Regions from separate parts of the Marinifilum sp. genome, predicted to be linked through region 3. Evidence: riboswitches for the same ligand, from Rfam matches in the RefSeq annotation. Region 3 holds a riboswitch; each other region holds the start of a gene.
What was found. A riboswitch is a leader RNA that binds a small molecule or an ion and turns the genes downstream of it on or off. The one in region 3 is predicted to bind cobalamin.

Region 1 (4,295 bases), 540 kb from region 3:
AGTGGAAAGATGAAAATGGCAAAACGGTTGATTTGAGCATCTATTATCACAAAGGGCACGAGTACAATCTGGACAACATGATGAATGGCGTAAAAGTATCACTAAATACCTATACAAAGTACTATTCGCCTTACCAGTTCGATCAGCTTCGTATTGTCGAGTTTCCGCGATATTCAAGTTACGCCCAGTCATTCCCAAATATGATTCCGTTTTCTGAAGGCATTGGTTTCATCGCCGACCTGCGAGATCTGAACAAGGAAGGTGTTAGCGATGATAAAAAGATTATGGATTACCCCTTCTTTGTAACAGCGCACGAAATGGCACATCAATGGTGGGCACACCAGGTAGCTGCAGCTGATGTGGAAGGATCTCAAATGCTGATGGAATCCATCACTCAATACAGTGCTCTGCAATGTATGGAAACCTACTTCGACCAGAAACGCATGAATAAATTCTTTAAGAATGAGATGTTCAAGTATGTGAGCTCAAGAAAAAATGAATCTCGTGGTGAACGTCCATTGGCAAAGGTAGCTCCATATCAACAGAGTACCTTCTACCAGAAAGGAGCTTTGGCAATGAACGCTTTGGGTAACTATTTGGGCAAGGATAAATTCATGAATATTTTAAGTGGATTCCTTAAAGAATACGCTTTCAAAGGAGCTCCGTATCCAACCACCACTGATCTGATTGAAAGAATTAAATCGGAAACACCAGATAGCCTGCAATACTTTGTGGAAGATGTTCTGGAGAAAATCACCATGTACAAAACTAAGGTTGATTCGGTAACTTATACCCGTAACAAGGATTTTACTTACACGGTTGATGCAGTGATTGATGTGAAGAAATACTATTTGGATGCCAAAGGCGATGAGACAGAAACCCCATGCAATGATTACATTGAAATAGCAGCTTTCAACTCAAAAAAGAAGGAGCTATATAATGAAAAGATGAAATTACAATCAGGAAAAAACAAGCTGCAGTTTACGGTAAAGCGCAAGCCGAGTACCTTAATGGTTGATCCGGGCTATATGCTTGTAACCAAAGATTGGATGCGTATGCCTACAGAGATTATCAAGAAAAAGAAAGTTTAATAATCAAGCCCGTCAGTGGTTTTATCCCTGACGGTGCTTACTCTGACTTTTCAAAATCGTTTAGGGTATAAACCCACTAACCGGAATTTTTAAAGAATTAACAATAACAGCTCTGGCATGTTTGAGATGCTTTCACTTTCATCCGAAAATCTGAATTTTAAAAAGACCCGGGAATCTCATATTATTGTTTCGAATCAAAAACTAAAATATTTATGGGACTCTTTCAGGCGAAACAATAAGACCAACAAACCAATACCATATTAAATTCTTGACTTCGTACCCAATTGGATATTTTATAATTGCACCAATACTTATAAAAGAGATAAAGACTGTCATAAATTTAAGACTTACGATCAATTCGTAGCACTAACCAACAGTCAGCTGTAAAAGGTGTTAAAAAACCGACACTGTGTCTGAAACAATCGAAGAACTCGATATTCCCAAGGCTAAAGATGAGCATATCTTCAGAAATGAAAAGCTTATCAATTCAGACTTTTTAGCATCACCAAGCGAGTTATCAATGTTATTTCTTGTCCTTTTTACCTTAAAACTTAAGCTTGCAAGCTTAAAACATGAGCTTTGTACATTTCTACCTAAGCTTTAAACCTTAAAACCTGAGCTGTGAACGTTTTGACCTGAGCTGTGAACGTTAAAACCCAAGCTTTGACCATTTCTACCTGAGCTGTGAACGTTAAAAGCTCAACTTTTTATGAAATACCATGCTTTTTTAAGGCAAAAGGACTACAAAAAACATCAATACTTAAGCTTTTAAGGTAAGAACCTCACCTTTTTACCTTACAGGCTCTCTTTTTAATGTTAAAAGCTCAGGTTTTAAGGTTTAATGCATAGATATTAAGATTGCAAACTCAGTTTTTTGCATTAAAAGTTGAACTTTTTATGCGAATCAACTCGCAATCACCCTATATTTTCTTCTTCTTTGAATTAAGGTTTCACGACAAATAATGTATGTTTATTCATAAAACGAGCATGATTAAAAAAGCTATCCGGAATAGCAATCCCTGGATCTCCATTTACAATTTCCATCTAAAGAATACCAGTCATTGTTAATTTCTTTTTAATAACTCCTTTCCAAAGTAGTCTAATCTTTTCTGATAAAATAATACCTTTAAGTCTGAATTTGATGCAAGGGAATACTGTGCAATTCAGTAACTGTACCCGCAGCCGTAATCTGTTGAAATGTTTTGATTCTTCGGTGTCACTGACAAGCAACTGCCTGTTGGGAAGGCAAATCAAAATACAGTAAGTCGGAAGACCTATCAAATTCAATCTAATTCGTAGCTTTCGGGAATAAGAGCTTAAGAAGACATATTGACATTCTTATATTTTATCCTTTTTGCTACCATTAATTGAATATTAATTAAAAATGAAAATTAATGGAACAAATACACGTTATTAAGCGTGATGGAACACGTGCGCCCATAGATCTTGCAATGATACATGAAGCAGTTGAGTGGGCATGCAATGGATACGATGATGTATCTGTTTCTGATATTGAGATTAATTCCAAACTTCAATTTTTTGAAGGAATTACAACTTCAGAAATTCAAAAAGTTATGATCCGCTCAGCAGCAGATCTTATCTCACACGAAAAACCAAACTATCAGTACGTAGCTGCTCGTTTGTTACTAATGGACTTGCGGAAACAGGTGTATAAGCAAGCAGAGCCCATTCCTTTCGAATATCTTGTAAGAAACAATATCTACAAAGGAATTTATGACAAGGTATTGCTTGAAAAGTACAGCCCCCAGGAATTGGTATTTTTTAGCAAGCAAATTAATTACGATCGCGACTTCAAGTTTACCTTTGCCGGCTTAAGCCAAATGGTCGACAAATATTTGCTGCAAGACCGAATTAGTGGGGAACTGCATGAAACACCACAGGAATCCTTCATGCTCATCAGTATGTTCATGTTTATGAACTATGATTCGGAAAATCGCAAAAAATATGTTGTTCGATTATACGAAGCATTGTCGCAGTTTAAGATTAGTCTGCCAACTCCTATTATGGCCGGGGTAAGAACTCCTTTGCGACAGTTTAGTTCTTGCTGCTTAATTGATGTGGGTGATTCTATCCCATCTATCATGAATTCGAATACCGCAGTGGGTTACTACACTGCCCAGCGTGCAGGAATAGGTTTAAACTTTGGTAGGATAAGAGGAATTGATGCGCAAATAAGAGGTGGTGAAGTGGTACACACGGGTTTGGTACCATTTTTAAAAATGTTCGAAGCCACCACCAAAAGCTTTACTCAAAATTCAATTCGCGGAGGTGGTTCTACTTCTGCCCTTCCTTTTTTTCATTGGGAAATTGAAACCTTTATCCAATTGAAAAACAACAAAGGGAATGATGAAAATCGCGTGAGACGCATGGACTATTCGGTTGCGCTTAACAAACTGTTTCGAGACAGAATTAAAAGAAACGAAAACATCAGTCTTTTTTCAAGCGAAGAAACACAGGAACTTTACGAACTTTTTTACAGTTCTGATTATGAGCGTTTCGAAGAAATGTATCTGAGATATGAGAAGGATCATACCATACGCCGAAAATCAATAAATGCGCGTGAACTGTATTTAGCCATCCTGAAAGAACGTTACGAAACAGGGCGTATTTACATTTTAAATGCAGACCATGTAAACAAGCACTCTTCTTTTAAAGACAGTATTTACATGAGTAATCTGTGTCAGGAAATTACTCTGCCAACATCACCTTTAACGGATATCAATAAAGCTGATGGTGAAATTGCCATGTGCATATTGAGCAATATCAATTTGGGTAAACTAGACAATATTCAGGAGTTGGATGAGCTAACAGAGCTGTTGGTACGATTTTTAGATGAGCTAATCGATTATCAGGAATATCCGGTACCAACAGCCGAAAAATCTACCAAGAATAGAAGAAGTTTAGGCATTGGTGTATCGGATGTGTTTAACTTTCTTGCGAAAAACAGCTTAAATTTCGATGAAGAGGACGGAAGAATCGTAATTCATCAATATATGGAACGTTTTCAGTATGGTTTGATTAAAGCCTCAGCCAATCTTGCCAAAGAAAAAGGAGCTTGTAAATATTTTAACCGAACCAAGTATTCCGATTCTATCTTCCCAATTGATACTTACGAAAAAAATGTAGATGACATTGTTCCAAACGAACTGATCTGCGATTGGGATGCTCTTAAAAAATTGGTGA
Region 2 (4,295 bases), 2.2 Mb from region 3:
TTAACAAAAGTACAATAATGGTCTAATTAGAACTAATCTAAATTAATTAAAAGTAAAAAAAAGATTGTTTCTTTTCTATTCATATGTTCCGTTAATTCTAATTGTAATGATTCAAAAATCTAACCAAGTAATTAGAGAGAAGAGTGCATTTAATACTCTTAGCTATCAGTAATTATTTCCCAACGTGAAAAATGCAACATAAGTCTTTTGTGGTGCACAATGTAATAATTTCTAATTAGAAAGAAGATGTATTTGTAATTAGATTTCTCATTGATTTGAAGTTGAAACTTATTTGCTATTAGGGTTTTGGATTTCTAGTTTTGTGTGTATTAAACCAAATTTATAACACATTAAAAACTAAAAGAATTGAAAACAAAATTAAAATCAGGTGATATTCTTAGTAAAGATGGATTAGCTAAAGTAAAAGGTGGTGATGGAGATGACAGAGATTATGTTATTGTTATTGATGATGGCCAGAGTATTAGGACATGTATATATAGTTATGCGCAATTATTATATTATGGATATTGATCAAATTAGGCACTATTCTAAACTCCTTATTTTTTATATTAAGATCATTAAAATATTACATATTAATCATTTAAATTATTAAAATGAAAAGAACATTATTATTACTTTTAATTGCTTTTGTAGCACTAACAACTACTGCTCAAGAAAAAAAAATAACTGTCAGTTATTATAATTCGAATGAATTTGGATTGGCCATATTTAGTAATAAAGGCATTTACCCTGAGTTAAGAATTGCAGCAGATAATGAACAAATCAAAGATGCTACATATTCATTTTTTTTAAGAAAAGAGTATATCCTTGATGAGTCTATGGGGGTTGATTTATCGTGTGGATTAGGTTTTTCTTATTCAGATTTGGATGAAGAATATATGCGACTTCCGGTTTATATTACTAAAAAGAAAGTGTTTAGTGGCAACCTAAAACTAATGGTTGGACTTGAGTTCAAAACTGAATTTGCTGATGAATTTAAAGTATTACCCAAAATAGGGGTAGGTATTAATTTTTAAATGATTTAATAAAATGTGAAAAACTAAATTTTACTTCATTGCAGCTATTGCTGTTTTTGCATTTGCATCATGTGATAACAACACAGATGTTGAGACTGTTGAAAATGAACATCACATCAACAAGATTAATGCGTCTGAGTTTATAACATTTGAAAATAATATAGATGTAATGATACCTTCTGGAAAGACTAAAGCTAATGCTAAGGTTGAAACAATGTGGGATGCTTATCAGGAAATCGTTGAATACTCTGTAGATTCAACAAAACAAACTGAATACCAAGAAGCTATAGAACAATATTCGGATATATTAAAGCCTATAGGTAATAACGAATATGAACTTATCATTAGTGACCCTGTAGTGGCTCAGAAATTTAATTCTAATGGGGTTTTAGCAGTTGATAATAATGTGTATCTTGCTGAAGAAGATAAGATTACAAAGTATGAACAAGAAGGAGAAACCTTAAGGATGGTTGCAGAGTTTGATAGATTTGCTGAGATTCCTGATGGAGGTGGAAGTGGTGGCTACACCCCAGTCGATTTTGTTATTACAAAAACGGGAGAATGGTTAAGTAATCCAATTGCAGTAAATGTAAGTAGCCACAGAAAGGTGAAAGTGCGATGGACAACACTAAAGATAGGGTACACTTATATGCAGCAAATAGATATGTAAATATGGATGGTGATAAGTCATTCACTATTACTAATCCAGTAGTGAAATTTTATAGAGGTTCTAGTGCATCAGGTACGGCATTTGTTTTTGATGACTTTAATTAGATCGAATTGTAAATAATTGTGATATATTTTGGTGTAAATTTTATTATCCAGTGAGGCTAGCCTCACTGGATTTCATATCATGTAATATGAAGTAGTTTTAAACTGTCAAGTTTTGAAATAGGTTGGAGGTGCGATTATATCGACTTAAGAGAGAATTGTCCTTAGAAATATTGGAAGCAAAAATGCTTAATACATTAATCGAAGTTTCTGAGCAAGAATTAGATTACCCTGTTAGAAACATATTTTTATACAAGCAATTGAAAAAATCAAAGAAAACACTAGGCGGAAATAGTGTTTTGTATGTATTGTGGACTCTCTCCTATCATTATTTCTTTACAGTGTAAATTAAGATAAGTAGATAGTTTCAGAGACACAAAATCGACACCATCAAGAAATCGGTCTTAAAAAACATTGAAAATAAGCGATATAAAGGGTAGGGTTCAAGTCCCGCCCCGGGTACTTAGGATGAAAGCCGTTTCAGAAATGAAAACGGCTTTTTTATTGCATTAAACTTTCCTGTTTCATAGCAGCCTTGTATGTAAAAAAATAATATCTACTTTTGCCAGCATAATGGTTCCAAATGCACCTTCTTGTGCATGAAGGATTAAAAGGGAATGCAGTGAAAATCTGCAACAGTTCCCGCTGCTGTAAGTCTGGTTCCTATTTTTGGAATCGTGGTTTTTATACTACAGCCACTGACAGGAAAATGCCTGTTGGGAAGGCTTAAAAACCAAGATAAGTCAGAAGACCTGCCATTATGTAATTAAACATTTTGCTTCCGGGACAGAAGTTTGTGTTTGGGACTTATTGTATACTGTTCTGAATATCTCTTGTCGTAAGTAGGATTGCAAAGTGAAGTTATTAATGTTTTAATATCTTACGATGCAAAAGATTTACTTTGTAGCAATCATGCTACTTGTTAGTGCAGGAATTGTTAATGCACAAAATGCAGTACTAAAAGGGGTGGTAACCCAAAAAGACAACCAGCAAGCTATGCCAGGTGCTAATGTGTATTTCTCTGGAACTACAAAGGGAACAGCGACCAATAACAAAGGCGAGTATAAAATTAAAAATCTTAAACCGGGCGATTACGATTTGGTTGTATCCTTTTCAGGATTTAGTCGCCAAAAGCACAAAATTACCATTAAAGAAGGGCTTAATGTACTAAACTTTGCAATGGAGGAATCTAAAAGTCAGTTGGGAGAAATTGTAGTTACAGGAACAGGTACGGCTCACCATCTAAAAACGGCACCAGTGCAAACTGAACTTATAAGTAAGAAAACCATTGCTAGTATTGGAGCTTCAGACTTTAATGATTTGATGATGAATGTGAGTCCTTCATTCGATTTTAATCCTGGAACTATGGGTTCATTTATGACGATTAACGGATTGGGAAATGATTTTATTCTTGTGCTTGTGGATGGCAAACGTATGTATGGAGATGTTGGTGGAAATAATGACTTAAACAGAATTAATCCTGATGATGTGGAGCGCATTGAAGTGGTAAAAGGTGCGTCCTCTTTGCTTTATGGATCGGATGCTATTGCGGGAGTTGTTAACATCATTACCGAAAAATCAAAGCAAAAGGTAAATGTTTCCAACACCAGCCGTATTCGCGAATATCGAACCTATCAACAAAGCAATACGGTTGATCTTAACCTGGGTAAGTTCTCATGGAATGGAAATTTTAATCACAAAAGAAGTGATGGATGGCAATTGAGTCCTTTTGAAATTGACGATGACGAATTGGTTGAAACAGAGGCAAAAGCTCAGAATAAATACAAGGATAAAACATTCAGCCAATGTTTAACTTTTAGGGCTACAGATAAACTAGAGGTTTATGCAGGGAACTCATATTATGAGAAGGATATGTATCGGCCACAATCTGTAGGAAAATATGGCTATCATTTTACAGACAAAACTTTCGAAGTTGGTGCAAAATATCTATTGAATAAGAGAGACTATTTGTCTGTTGATTACAACTATGACAGATTCCGTTATTATTACAGATACAATCAGGAGTATAAGGACTATATGCCTGGTGATAAATCTATCAATAATGATCAGCGAATGAACAATGTGCGTTTTAAATTCGTGAAAGAGATTTCTAAAAACAATAAATTAACAATAGGGGAAGACTATTTGGAAGAGAAAATGGTTTCGAACCGATTGAAGGAAGGCCGAGCGGAATCGCATACTATATCTGTATATGCTCAAGATGAAATGACATTTTTTGATAAGCTAAACATTGTTGCTGGTGCAAGAGTAGTTAAGCACAAAGAATTCGGAAGTGCCTTCACTCCAAAAGTATCCTTACTGTATAAGTTAGATCAGTTTAATTTTAGAGGAACTTATGGATATGGTTTTAAAGCTCCGACTTTAAGAGAATTGTATTACGCTTACGAAAAACGAGGGAATTTATTTTTGGGAAATACTGATTTGGATCCGCAAAAATCACAATTTTCTTCATTGGGAGTAGAATTT
Region 3 (4,295 bases):
ATACCTTTATGCCTAAAATGGTAAGTGGTATGTTTATCAGCAAACCCGTAAAACCAATGGGTATTCCACCTTTATATTTTATAAACATTTCATTCACATATTTCAAACACTCGTGCCAAAATCCAGTATCCGTTAATTCGTTAATGGCAAATGGCCCATTGGGAAACATGCCTTGTGTAAGATTATTAATAATGATTCCAACACCGTAAACACCACCTGGTACGATTCCATGAGGATCAATAAAGAAAACAAAACCTGCAGCCATTATAAAGGTTCCTGCAATCACTAAAGTGTATTGATAAATCCATTGATAGGATAAAAATTTGTTTTTCTGTAGTAAAGTCATTTCTTTAATCTTTTATATTTCTGAATACATAATTGTGAGATATAGGCATTGCAATACCAGTTTTGCAATGAATTGTATTGAAAACCAATGTTGTTTAACCAGCCTATAGATTAGGAAAAGGTGCACCAGAATAAATACTGCTATCATATCCTGGCAATTAAGAAAGTATTATAAGTGAATACTCTTTGGAAATTGAACTTTCACAAGTAGGTACAGAAAAATAAAGAAACAGCTATTTTTAAGCATGATTCAATTACTTTTTAATTAAAAAACTCACACTTAAAATCCTTCAAGTGCTTTTATTTAGCAAACTTTTTCTTACATGCACTTCTATCCAGGAAGCAATATGTAATTAGTAATTATTTGGCAGGTTTCCTGACTTTCCTCAATTGCAACAGCCTTCCCCTTCTCATACAGATTAGAGTGGCATGACGGAATTGCATTTGTGTTTCACCAAGCTGGCAAAACTGAGAATTACAGTAGCGGGTACTGTTCCGGATTTTCACCGGATTCCCTTTTGATTCAATCTTCCGAAAGGATGAGTTGATCACCAAAATCGAGACAAATGTATTGTATTTTTTTTTGCATATAAACCCAGCCACTCGCAAAATAAAAGTGTTGTATAACACAAATTCGAAGAACTACAGTACCTATTCTAAAAAGCCTTAATCCCTAATATTTCTTCTGAACAGCGTATGGTAAAAAATATTTAATCAATAGCTTAAGCAAGTGGCACTTTCTAAATTGAAGACATGTATCCATTTTAATTTGCTTTTTTGATTTGTTTTTTGATAACTTTGCCTTCGATAATAAAATAAGATATCCCGTAAAGGGATTTAAAAGGGAATCATGTGAAAATCATGAGCTGACGCGCAACTGTGATTCCGACCTAAAGTTTGTAAGAACAAAGCCACTGTTCCAATGTGAGGAATGGGAAGGCCTTATAAACCGGAAAGCCAGGAGACCTGTCTTATTTGAGTAAAGATTGAAGCTTTCGCGAACCAAAGCAAAAAATCAGGTCTTCCGTTTAGAACATTATTCCTTTTGTTCGAGAATTACCTGTCTTTTTTCTGTTTGCAAGCATTCAATTGTAACAATTAATGTTTTAGCTATGCAAGCAACAAATAACACTCCTCGCGTAATGGAGTTTACACATCACTTTTTCCTGTGCAAATTGCTTTTTTGCACAACTACTTCTGTAAACAATCTTTGTAATAAAATTTGGTATTGATTCCTGACTAGCCCTCGAAATCAATGTCGATAAAGTGCGGCTTCCCAAGGTGGTTCAATTATTTCAATTGTGTTCTGATAAGGTTTTATAGCATCATATCGGTAAGTATCAGTCACAATTGATGAGCTGTAATTAGATTAGGCTTTTATTAGGGAAGCCGCACTAAATCCTTTTAAAATCCATGCTTATGAGTTTTTTAGAACTATTCGCTAAACCTGGAACTGCCTCAACCATCATGATTATGTGTATTGTAGCAGTGCTTGGTATTCTGTTTGGTAAAATCAAAATCTTAAAAATTAAACTGGGCATTGCCGGAATCCTATTTTCGGGATTGCTAATCGGACATCTGGGAGCTGAAACTGATCCGCACGTCCTACACTTTATCAAAGAGTTTGGTTTAATTCTTTTTGTATATTCCATTGGACTTGAAGTTGGTCCTCGCTTACTTCCCTCCTTAAAAAAGAACGGATTAAAAATCAACATGCTTGCAGCAGGCATTGTTATTACCGGTTTTTTTACCGCTGTAGCAGTAAAATTCATTTTTAATGTGCCTATTTCGGTAATTACGGGAGTAATGTGTGGAGCAGTAACCAACACCCCTGCATTGGGCGCAGCTCAGCAATCCATTGGCGATATATTAAATAATGCTGATTTAGCTGCCGCAAGCACACAAACTGTTGGGATGGCCTATGCCGTAGCTTACCCTTTCGGGATATTCGGTATTATCATCACCATGATCGTTCTTAGAGTAATCTATAGAATTAATGTAAAAAAGGAAGAAGAACAATACAGAAAAGAGATAACAGGATTGGATGGAAAGCTGATTGCCATTAACATCGAAATTACCAATCAAAATATTATTGGTAAGAGTATTGAATTTTTAAGCAATACTTGCAATAAGGATTTTGTTCTTTCGCGCATCCAGAGAAAGGGTGAGTTTTTGGCTGCTGATTCTGATTTAATCATAGAACAAGGAGACAAATTATATGGTGTTTCGAGCCAGGTAAACTTTAAGAACATTGAGCTGAACCTTGGTAAGATTAATGAAACAAAAGAACAGGAAATTAGTGGTAGACTTGGAATGAAACAAGTAATGATTACCAATAAAAAGCTGGCAGGGCAAAGTATCAAGCAGATTGGAATATCACGTCGTTTTCCTGTAAATATCACCAGAATTTATCGCAATGGTGTTGAATTGATGCCTACCGAAGAGGATAGTATCGAATTTGGTGATACCGTTAGAATTGTAGGTGAAAAATCTGCACTCCCTCAAGTTTCAAAGTTACTTGGTAACTCGGTAAAAGAGCTTTCGCACCCTAATATATTACCTATTTTTATGGGAATATTGTTAGGAGTTTTAATTGGTTTAATTCCTATTCACATTCCAGGATTACCCGCTCCAGCCAAATTGGGATTGGCTGGCGGCCCCTTATTAATTGCATTAATCCTGGGTCATACCGGAAGAATTGGCAAGATGGACTTTTACATGACCCCCAGTGCCAACTTGTTTATTCGTGAATTGGGTATTGTTCTCTTCCTTGCCTGCGTTGGGCTTTCTTCAGGCAAGCATTTTATTGAGACACTGCTGAACGAAGGTTACATTTGGATGCTATACGGTGTAATCATCACTTTTGTACCACTCATTACTTTCGCAATCATTGCAAGAATTTTAAAAATCAACTACCTGTCGATATGCGGTTTGCTTTCAGGGTCGATGACTGATCCTCCTGCTTTGGAGTTTGCCAATTCAATAGCACCTGTTCAGGCACAATCTACAGCCTATGCCACGGTTTACCCATTGGTGATGTTCCTGAGGGTATTGCTGGCTCAGGTGTTGGTGTTGCTTTTTAGCTAATTGATCCTTTTCAAATTAATTATCTGGTAATTGAAAGAATAATATAATGAAAGACAATAGAATACAATTTAAAAAATACACCTCTCGCAAAGAGCAATTAGAAGCTCAATACAATTGGGAATACTTCGCAAAACAACACAAAAAAGGCAAGCTTACCGCACGTGAGCGAATTGAGATCCTTTTTGATGAAAATAGCTTTGAAGAAATTGACGCATTCGTAAAGCCTGCCGGTGACATAACAACACACATTTATGGTGATGGTGTGATTTGTGGTCATGGAAAGATTAATGGACGCAAAGTATTTGCCTTTGCTCAAGACTTTACTTTTATGGGTGGATCTCTAGGTTCTGTTCATGCTGAAAAAATCATGAAAGTTCAGGATATGGCTCTTAGTATGGGGCATCCTATTGTTGGTTTGATCGATTCGGGTGGAGCCAGAATACAAGAAGGTGTTGCCAGTTTGGCAGGATATGCTGGAATTTTTCATCGCAATGTGAAATCATCAGGGGTAATTCCTCAAATTTCGGTTATTCTAGGGCCTGCTGCAGGAGGTGCTGTGTACTCTCCTGCCCTTACCGATTTTATTTTTATGTGCAGACATACAGCATACATGTTTGTTACTGGTCCAGACGTTGTAAAAGAAGTTCTTAATGAGGAAACAAGTTCTGAAGAATTGGGAGGTGCCGATATCCACGGCTCAAAAAGTGGAGTTGCACAATTTATCTACGACGACGAAGAGCATACTCTATTGGGGGTGCGTAAACTTTTACAATATCTGCCTTCTAACAATGTAGATTTACCTCCTCTTACCGGCAATGAATTCGAAGCACCTGAAAACCCGGGAAAATTAGGCCTCATCATTC

Region 1: another riboswitch for cobalamin. It lies ahead of nrdA (class 1a ribonucleoside-diphosphate reductase subunit alpha); the one in region 3 lies ahead of ACO05S_RS16435 (putative transporter).
Region 2: another riboswitch for cobalamin. It lies ahead of ACO05S_RS06835 (TonB-dependent receptor); the one in region 3 lies ahead of ACO05S_RS16435 (putative transporter).

Annotation. Positions count from the first base shown of each region.
Region 1 is NZ_OZ246019.1:18,061-22,355, forward strand. Features, by position in the region: gene ACO05S_RS00075 (ABC transporter permease/M1 family aminopeptidase) at 1-1,091, shown strand, start outside; partial or broken gene ACO05S_RS00080 (DUF4372 domain-containing protein) at 1,356-1,475, shown strand; gene ACO05S_RS00085 (hypothetical protein) at 1,501-1,695, shown strand; cobalamin riboswitch at 2,214-2,387, shown strand; gene nrdA (class 1a ribonucleoside-diphosphate reductase subunit alpha) at 2,486-4,295, shown strand, end outside.
Region 2 is NZ_OZ246019.1:1,726,566-1,730,860, reverse strand. Features, by position in the region: gene ACO05S_RS06850 (hypothetical protein) at 367-531, shown strand; gene ACO05S_RS06845 (hypothetical protein) at 615-1,037, shown strand; gene ACO05S_RS06840 (hypothetical protein) at 1,207-1,707, shown strand; cobalamin riboswitch at 2,366-2,582, shown strand; gene ACO05S_RS06835 (TonB-dependent receptor) at 2,694-4,295, shown strand, end outside.
Region 3 is NZ_OZ246019.1:4,234,876-4,239,170, reverse strand. Features, by position in the region: gene ACO05S_RS16440 (YitT family protein) at 1-346, opposite strand, end outside; cobalamin riboswitch at 695-916, opposite strand; cobalamin riboswitch at 1,147-1,333, shown strand; gene ACO05S_RS16435 (putative transporter) at 1,765-3,432, shown strand; gene ACO05S_RS16430 (acyl-CoA carboxylase subunit beta) at 3,479-4,295, shown strand, end outside.